Regions from separate parts of the Pseudomonas izuensis genome, predicted to be linked through region 2. Evidence: riboswitches for the same ligand, from Rfam matches in the RefSeq annotation. Region 2 holds a riboswitch; the other holds the start of a gene.
What was found. Region 2 has a riboswitch for cobalamin ahead of LAB08_RS12155 (CbtB domain-containing protein). Riboswitches for the same ligand answer to the same signal wherever they lie in the genome.
Positions count from the first base shown of each region.

Region 1: it holds a riboswitch for cobalamin, as region 2 does, so the genes downstream of both, cobO (cob(I)yrinic acid a,c-diamide adenosyltransferase) here and LAB08_RS12155 (CbtB domain-containing protein) in region 2, are expected to answer to the same signal.

Region 1 covers NZ_AP017423.2:5,068,558-5,072,351, forward strand. The annotation lists gene LAB08_RS22425 (cobyrinic acid a,c-diamide synthase CobB) at 1-1,050, opposite strand, end outside; gene cobO (cob(I)yrinic acid a,c-diamide adenosyltransferase) at 1,047-1,658, opposite strand; cobalamin riboswitch at 1,741-1,969, opposite strand; gene LAB08_RS22435 (hypothetical protein) at 2,123-2,707, shown strand; gene LAB08_RS22440 (PQQ-dependent sugar dehydrogenase) at 2,776-3,794, shown strand, end outside.
Region 2 covers NZ_AP017423.2:2,697,168-2,700,961, forward strand. The annotation lists gene cobM (precorrin-4 C(11)-methyltransferase) at 16-762, opposite strand; gene LAB08_RS12145 (cobalamin biosynthesis protein) at 857-1,270, opposite strand; gene LAB08_RS12150 (CbtA family protein) at 1,267-1,971, opposite strand; gene LAB08_RS12155 (CbtB domain-containing protein) at 1,983-2,177, opposite strand; cobalamin riboswitch at 2,299-2,524, opposite strand; cobalamin riboswitch at 2,713-2,924, shown strand; gene cobW (cobalamin biosynthesis protein CobW) at 3,024-3,794, shown strand, end outside.

The DNA of each region.
Region 1 (3,794 bases), 2.4 Mb from region 2:
CGCATCACCGCTCAGCAAGCCGACCAGTTCTGCGCGAGCACCTTCGACATCCGTGAGCGAATCGAGCAAATACAGCATGCCGCCACATTCGGCCAGCAACGGCTTGCCGGCGGCGTGGTGCGCGCGGATTGCATCGAGCATCGACGTGTTCTGTGACAGTGCCACATGATGCAATTCCGGATAACCACCCGGCAGATACAGACTGTCCGCCTCTGGCAACACACGGTCGCGGATCGGCGAGAAGAACGACAACTCGGCGCCCATCGCCCGCAACAAATCGAGGCTGGCACCGTAGGTGAAGGCAAACGCTTCGTCCCGGGCCACGGCGATGCGCACGCCGGACAGCAACGGTTCGGCTGCGATCACATCCGGCGCGGCGAACTCCACCGTCGGTGGCAGCGCGACTTCGCAACTGCTGGCCAGGGCATCGGCCGCCGCATCGAGGCGCATATCCAGGTCGTTCAACTCGCTGGCCTGCACCAGGCCGAGGTGCCGGCTTGGCAATTCGATCCCGGTTTCCCGGGACAAGGCGCCGTACCAGCGCAAGCCTTCAGTCAGGCTGCCTTCGAGCAATTGTGCGTGACGCAAGGTGCCAACGCGGTTGGCCAGGACCCCGGCAAACGGCAAATCCGGTTGATAGCGCGCCAGCCCCAGCGCCAGTGCGCCAAAGGTCTGGGCCATGGCGGTGCCGTCGATCACGCCCAGCACCGGCACACCGAAGTGCCGCGCCAGGTCGGCGCTGGACGGTGTGCCGTCGAACAGCCCCATCACCCCTTCAATCAGGATCAGGTCGGCATCGCCTGCGGCTTCCCACAACAAGCGGCGACTTTCCTGCTCGCCGACCATCCACATGTCCAGTTGATACACCGGCGCACCGCTGGCGCGCTCGAGGATCATCGGGTCGAGAAAGTCGGGGCCACATTTGAACACGCGAACCTTGCGCCCCTGATTGCGATGCAAACGGGCCAGTGCGGCAGTGACGGTGGTCTTGCCCTGACCGGAGGCCGGCGCGGCAATCAGTACCGCCGGGCAATGACGAGGTTGATTCACAGCTCGACGCCTTTTTGCGCTTTGATCCCGGCCTGGAAGGCGTGCTTGACCATGCCCATCTCGGTGACGGTGTCGGCCAGTTCGATCATCTCCGGCTTCGCGCCGCGACCGGTGACCACCACATGCTGCATCGGCGGACGCGCCTGCAAATCGCTGAGCACCTGATCGAGATCGAGATACCCGTGCTTGAGCGCAATGTTCAATTCATCCAGCACCACCAGGCCGATGGCTGGATCACGCAGCAGTTCCTGCGACACCGCCCAGGCCGCTTCCGCGGCGGCGATATCACGCTGACGGTCCTGGGTTTCCCAGGTAAAGCCTTCGCCCATCACGTGAAAACGCACCTGCTCGGGGAAGCGTCGGAAGAACAATTCCTCGCCGGTGCTGTTGCGGCCCTTGATGAACTGCACGACGCCGCACTGCATGCCATGGCCCAGCGACCGGGCGAGCATGCCGAACGCCGAGCTGCTCTTGCCCTTGCCGTTGCCGGACAACACGAGCAGCAAGCCGCATTCGTTCGGGGAATTGGCGATGCGTTCGTCGATCACGGCTTTCTTGCGCAACATGCGCGCCAGATGACGTTCGTCACGATCAGGGGTATCAGTCATGGGGGAGCTCTCCGTTGAGGCTGGATAACGGCGGGCAGGCACAAGAATAGATGGCAAGAAGCCTGGCATCGCCCACCGTGATGCCGCTTGGATGGATCAGGCCGGTCTCCGGGCTCATGAGCGGCGTTTGCCGACTGTGCGCCTTCCCATGTCAATTGACACAGTGGCTCAAGGCACAGTGTTCACTCATTTACCGTTGCGGGGGCAGCGCCGGAATTGCAGGCCATCATGCTTTGAATCGGCCACTCACCGGCTTCCCTGTTTCACTCTGTCGGCGCAAGCCACAGAGCACCTGAAACAAGCCGCGAAGGTTAGAGGGTTGGGGGTGGAGCGTCAATTGAAGACAGGCCGCGCAAGTGATTATCTACCGTCAATCAATTTACTGACGTCAATCTTGTGCCGCACGCCCAGCAATGATATCAAAGCGCCACAAACCTCATAACACAATAACAAGGGTGAGCCACATGCAAGGCATGATCATCAGCAATCCGAAGCTGGAATTCCTGCGCCCGGTGCTGGAGCGCTGGTTCGAGTGTATCGACCGCTACAACGCCGTGCGCGGCGATAACGAAACGCCGTACTGGCTCGACGAAAAAGCCAACCTCGGTCTGCTCTCCTCGTCGGCGTGGATGGCGGAAATGGTCACCTTGCAACAATCGCCCACCCGCAAACAGATCGAAGAAGGCGAACGCAATGGTCGCGCCGACCTGTTTATCGCCACGCCCGAAACACGCGCCTGGCTGCAGGCCACACAACGCTGGCCACGGGTCAACAGCCTGAACCTGACCCAGGCCCTGCAAGACATCACCAGCAACGCCAGACAAATCAGCTACGCCAGCGACCTCAAACTCGGCTGCCTGTTCGTCGCACCGCAAAAAGCCCAGCATGGCGCCACCCCGGAAGAACTGCAGGACATGGTCGACGACTTGCAAAAGGAGCACACCTGCGCCGTGGCCTGGTATTTCCCTTATGCCTATCGCAAGTTGCGCAACGAAGCGGGCCATTACCACCCGGGCATCGCCGTGCTGCTCAAGGAGGCCCGCGGCTGACCGGTTGAACCATCACGCGCTTGCGCTTCTCTACTGATCAGGTCAATGGATTCATAGGGAAGATCAGCATGCGCAAGCTTCAGCTCGCTCTCATCATCGCCCTCGCCGGAGGGCTCGCCGGTTGCGGTGAGACCTCCACGATGCAAGTCTCCGACGGCACCGGCCCGTCGCCCAAACTCCCGGAACCCAACAAGACGCTGATGCCGACGGTGAACATCGCCCCGGCAATCGGCTGGCCGGACGGCGCCAGACCCGTCGCCGCCGCCGGCACGCAAGTGGCCCCTTTTGCCGAGGGACTCGATCATCCGCGCTGGTTGTATGTACTGCCCAATGGCGACGTGCTGGTCGCCGAAACCAACGCCCCGCCCAAACCGGATGACGGCAAAGGCATTCGTGGCTGGGTCATGAAAAAAGTCATGGCCCGCGCCGGTGCAACCGTACCCAGCCCGAACCGCATCACCCTGCTGCGGGACAGCGACCACGACGGTGTCGCCGAAACTCGCACGGTATTCCTGGAAAACCTCAACTCCCCCTTCGGCATGACCCTGGTCGGCAATGATCTGTACGTCGCCGACACCGACCGCCTGCTGCGCTTCCACTATGAAAACGGCGACACGTCGATCAAGTCGCAGCCGGTCAAAGTCGTGGATCTGCCGGGGGGCACCCTGAATCACCATTGGACCAAAAACGTCATTGCCAGCAAGGACGGCAGCAAGCTGTACGTCACCGTCGGCTCGAACAGCAACGTCGGTGAGAACGGCATGGATCAGGAGGAAGGACGCGCGGCGATCTGGGAAGTGGATCGCGCCACCGGCAACCACCGGATCTTTGCTTCGGGAATCCGCAATCCGAACGGACTGGCCTGGGAGCCTGCGAGCGGCGCATTGTGGACGGCTGTTAATGAGCGGGATGAAATCGGTAGCGACCTGGTGCCGGACTACATCACCTCCGTGAAGGACGGCGGGTTCTATGGCTGGCCTTACAGCTATTACGGCCAACACGTCGACATCCGCGTCGAACCGCAAAACCCCGGACTGGTGGCCAAGGCGATTGCGCCGGACTATGCGGTCGGCCCGCATACCGCGTC
Region 2 (3,794 bases):
GCTCGCGAAGTGGGCCTAAGGGCGATACAAATGCGCATGCCCGGCACGATACAGCGACGATTCGCTGAAATGATCGCTACCCAACACCCGGCCCACCAGAATCAACGCCGTACGCCGAAACCCCTTCGCTGCAACCTTCCCGGCAATGTCCTCAAGCGTCCCCACCACCCAATCCTGATCCGGCCATGTCGCCCGGTGTATCACCGCAATCGGACAATCCGCACCGTAATGCGGCAGCAACTCAGCCAGGATTTTCTCCAGATGATTGACCCCCAAATGAATCGCCATGGTCGCCCCATGCTGCGCCAGGCTGCCCAGCTCTTCGCCCGCCGGCATGGCGGTTTTGTCCGCGTAGCGGGTCAGGATCACGCTTTGTGACACATCCGGCAACGTCAACTCTGCGCCCAGTAGCGCCGCACACGCTGCCGTCGCGGTCACGCCGGGAATGATTTCGAAAGGAATACCGAGTTCACGCAGGTGGCGAATCTGTTCGCCGATGGCGCCATACAGGCTCGGATCGCCGGAATGCACGCGGGCCACGTCCTGGCCGTTGGCATGGGCGTTTTTGATCAGTTCGATGATCTGTTCCAGATGCAATTCGGCGCTATTGACCACCTGTTCGGCGCAATGGCCTTCCAGTACCGCAGTGGGCACCAGCGAGCCGGCAAAGATGATCACCGGGCAACTGCGAATCAGCCGCTGACCCTTTACGGTGATCAGTTCCGGGTCGCCGGGACCTGCACCAATGAAATAGACGGTCATCGTCAGCTCCTGTGAAAAAGAGGGTCAGTAAAGAGGGCCAGGCAAGCTTCAGATGAAGATTGCTCATGATCGAAGGCGGGGATTATCGGGGATTTTACGCGGCGCCGGCCAATGCCAGAGTCGCCTGGGCATATTTTTGTCGTGGGATCAGCAGTTTGGCAGGGGTATTGGCCAGTTGTTCGGCGAGGGCCAGCGCGGCACTTTCCGCCACGCCGTAGCAACCGGTGCGTTCGAAGGCAATCTGCGAATGGTGGCTGAGCTGCGGTTGATAAACCGCCAATTGTTCGCTGCTGAAATACATCATTTGCAAGCCAAGCTGCTCGGCCAGTTCGATCAGGGCCGGTTCGTCGCGCTTCAAGTCGATGCTGGCGAGTGCCTTGATCTGATGAAGTTCGATCTGGTTGGCCTGTAGCGCCTGATCGAGCAGCGCCCGCAGCGTGCTGACGGGACAGCCTCGCTGGCAGCCCAGGCCGACCACCAGGGTCGGCGCTGTGCTTGCATCAGTCATGCGTGGTATTGGCCATCGTTTTTGCGGCGGAACAACCAGGCGCTGATCAGGCCCAGGGCCAGCCAGAACCCCATGTTGGTCAGCTGCGAAGCGATTTTGAATTGGGCTTCGAGGGCTTCCGGGGCGAGCATCGAGTGCACTTCCGGTTGCGGTGCGCCAATCACATGGGGAACGGCAAGGATCGCCGCGCCGAGGACTTTCATCAGCCAGTGGCGGCTGAACACGATCAGCGCGATACCGACAGCGGTGGAGGCGGCGGTTCCGATCCACCAGATCTGCCGTTGTGCCAGGTCGGCGGCAGCGGTGCCCGGCAATTCCGGTGGCAGGCCGAGGGTCGGCGCCAGTACGAAGGTGGCGTAACCGGCCAGGCCCCAGAGCAGACCCTGGGAGGTTTTGGTTGGCGCGCGCAGGGTGTAGAGACCGGCGAGCATTAGGGCGAAGCCAACGGCTACCACCAGATTGCCGCCCGTGGTCGACAGCACGCGCTGCCAGCCATCTTCCGGCTCCCAGGCCTCGGCATCGTGGGTATGGGCGGCGACGCCGGCGGCATGTTCATGAACTTCCACGACCGCTGGCTCGGCTTTTTCGTAGGTTTCGGCCTGCAAAATCAGCGGGGCGACCCAGAAACTTTGCAACAGCGTCAGCAACAGGGCCGCCAGCAAGCCGGTGAACCCTGCAGTTTGCGCAATACGCTTGATCATGTCGGCAGGTCTCAATGGCACGGGAACGCGGAGCTGTGACGGGTATCGTGGGCGGCGTTGTGGACCGCTTCGATGTGCGAGAAACCGGCGAAATACACAAGGCATGCACCGAGGATCGACGCGCAGATGGCGGCGGTGATGCGTTGGGCAAGGGTGGAAGTCGTGCTGGAGGAGGCTGTGTGGCCGGTGCTGCTGATGATCGACATGGCGTTTCCCTCTGTTCTGTCAGCGGGGGAATCAAAAGCGCATGCAGAGTCACTGCACGAACGGGCGCGCAGCGATTCGAACAGCGCCCGCCCACCGCGGGTTTGTCATTCAGTGAAGTTTGATCACTTCGTGTTGCGGGCCGGTCTCCGGGCTCACGAGGGGCGCAGGCAAATGCCTTGACCTTCAAGCATCACCTTCCCATGCCACATCGGCACAGTGGATCTGACGCTTCGCTCGCTTACCGTTGCGGGGGCAGCACCGGACTGACATGGCTTTAGAGTAAAGCACATGATTCACCGGTTTCCCGTTTCACCCTGTGAAGGGCACCCGTAACAAGGTGTGTAGGAGAGCATGGGCGGGGGTGGGGCGTCAATTGGCACCGGTTCTCATCTTGAGACCGAGTTGCCCCAATCGCGAGCAAGCTTTGCTCCCACAAGGACACCGACAACCTGTAGGAGCAAAGCTTGCTCGCGATGGCGGCATCCCGGCCACCACAGAACTCAGCATGATCATTGACCCGCCCCAATACGATGCGTAGCCTTGCGCTTTCGAGGTTCTTCGGCATTTGCCGAAGCTAAGAAGGGAACGCGGTCAATGCCGCGGCTGCCCCCGCAACTGTGAACGGTGATGTTCGCTGCCACGCCACTGCACGCTCAGGTCCTGAGCCCGCGGGAAGGCGCAGCCAACGCCAATCCAAGGATTGGCACACTGTCAGCCAGGAGACCTGCCTCGATACAGATTCTCACTACAACCGGGCGGGGTGATCCGGTGGCGAATGCTTCCGGCGCGCAGGCGCGTTGCCGGTTCTCGTCCCGTATGCCCGCCACCTTGCCAAAGGGCATCCGATGAAAACACTGGCCAAACTCCCCGTCACCATCGTCACCGGCTTCCTCGGCTCGGGCAAAACCACCTTGCTGCGGCACATGCTCGACAACGCCCAGGGCCGCCGTATCGCGGTGATCGTCAACGAGTTTGGCGAGCTGGGCATCGACGGCGAAATCCTCAAGCAATGTTCCATCGGTTGCACCGAAGAAGAAGCCAACGGCCGCGTCTACGAGCTGGCCAACGGCTGCCTGTGCTGCACCGTGCAGGAAGAGTTCTTCCCGGTGATGCGCGAACTGGTCGCCCGTCGCGGCGATCTCGATCACATCCTCATCGAGACCTCGGGCCTGGCCCTGCCAAAGCCCTTGGTCCAGGCCTTCCAGTGGCCGGAAATCCGCAGCGCCTGCACCGTCGACGCGGTGATCACCGTGGTCGACAGCCCGGCAGTGGCCGCCGGCACTTTCGCTGCGTTCCCGGACCAGGTCGACGCCCAGCGCAAACTCGACCCGAACCTGGATCACGAGTCGCCGCTGCACGAGCTGTTCGCCGACCAACTGTCGAGCGCCGACCTGGTGATCCTCAACAAGGCCGACCTGATCAATCCGGAAGACCTGGCCCGCGTGCGCCTGGAAGTCGCCGAAGAGCTGCCGCCGGCGGTGAAGGTCATCGAAGCCAGCAACGGTCGCCTGCCGCTGGACGTGCTGATCGGCCTCGGCGCCGGTTCCGAAGAACACATCGACAGCCGTCACAGTCATCACGATCACCACCATGAAGGTGAAGACGATCACGACCAT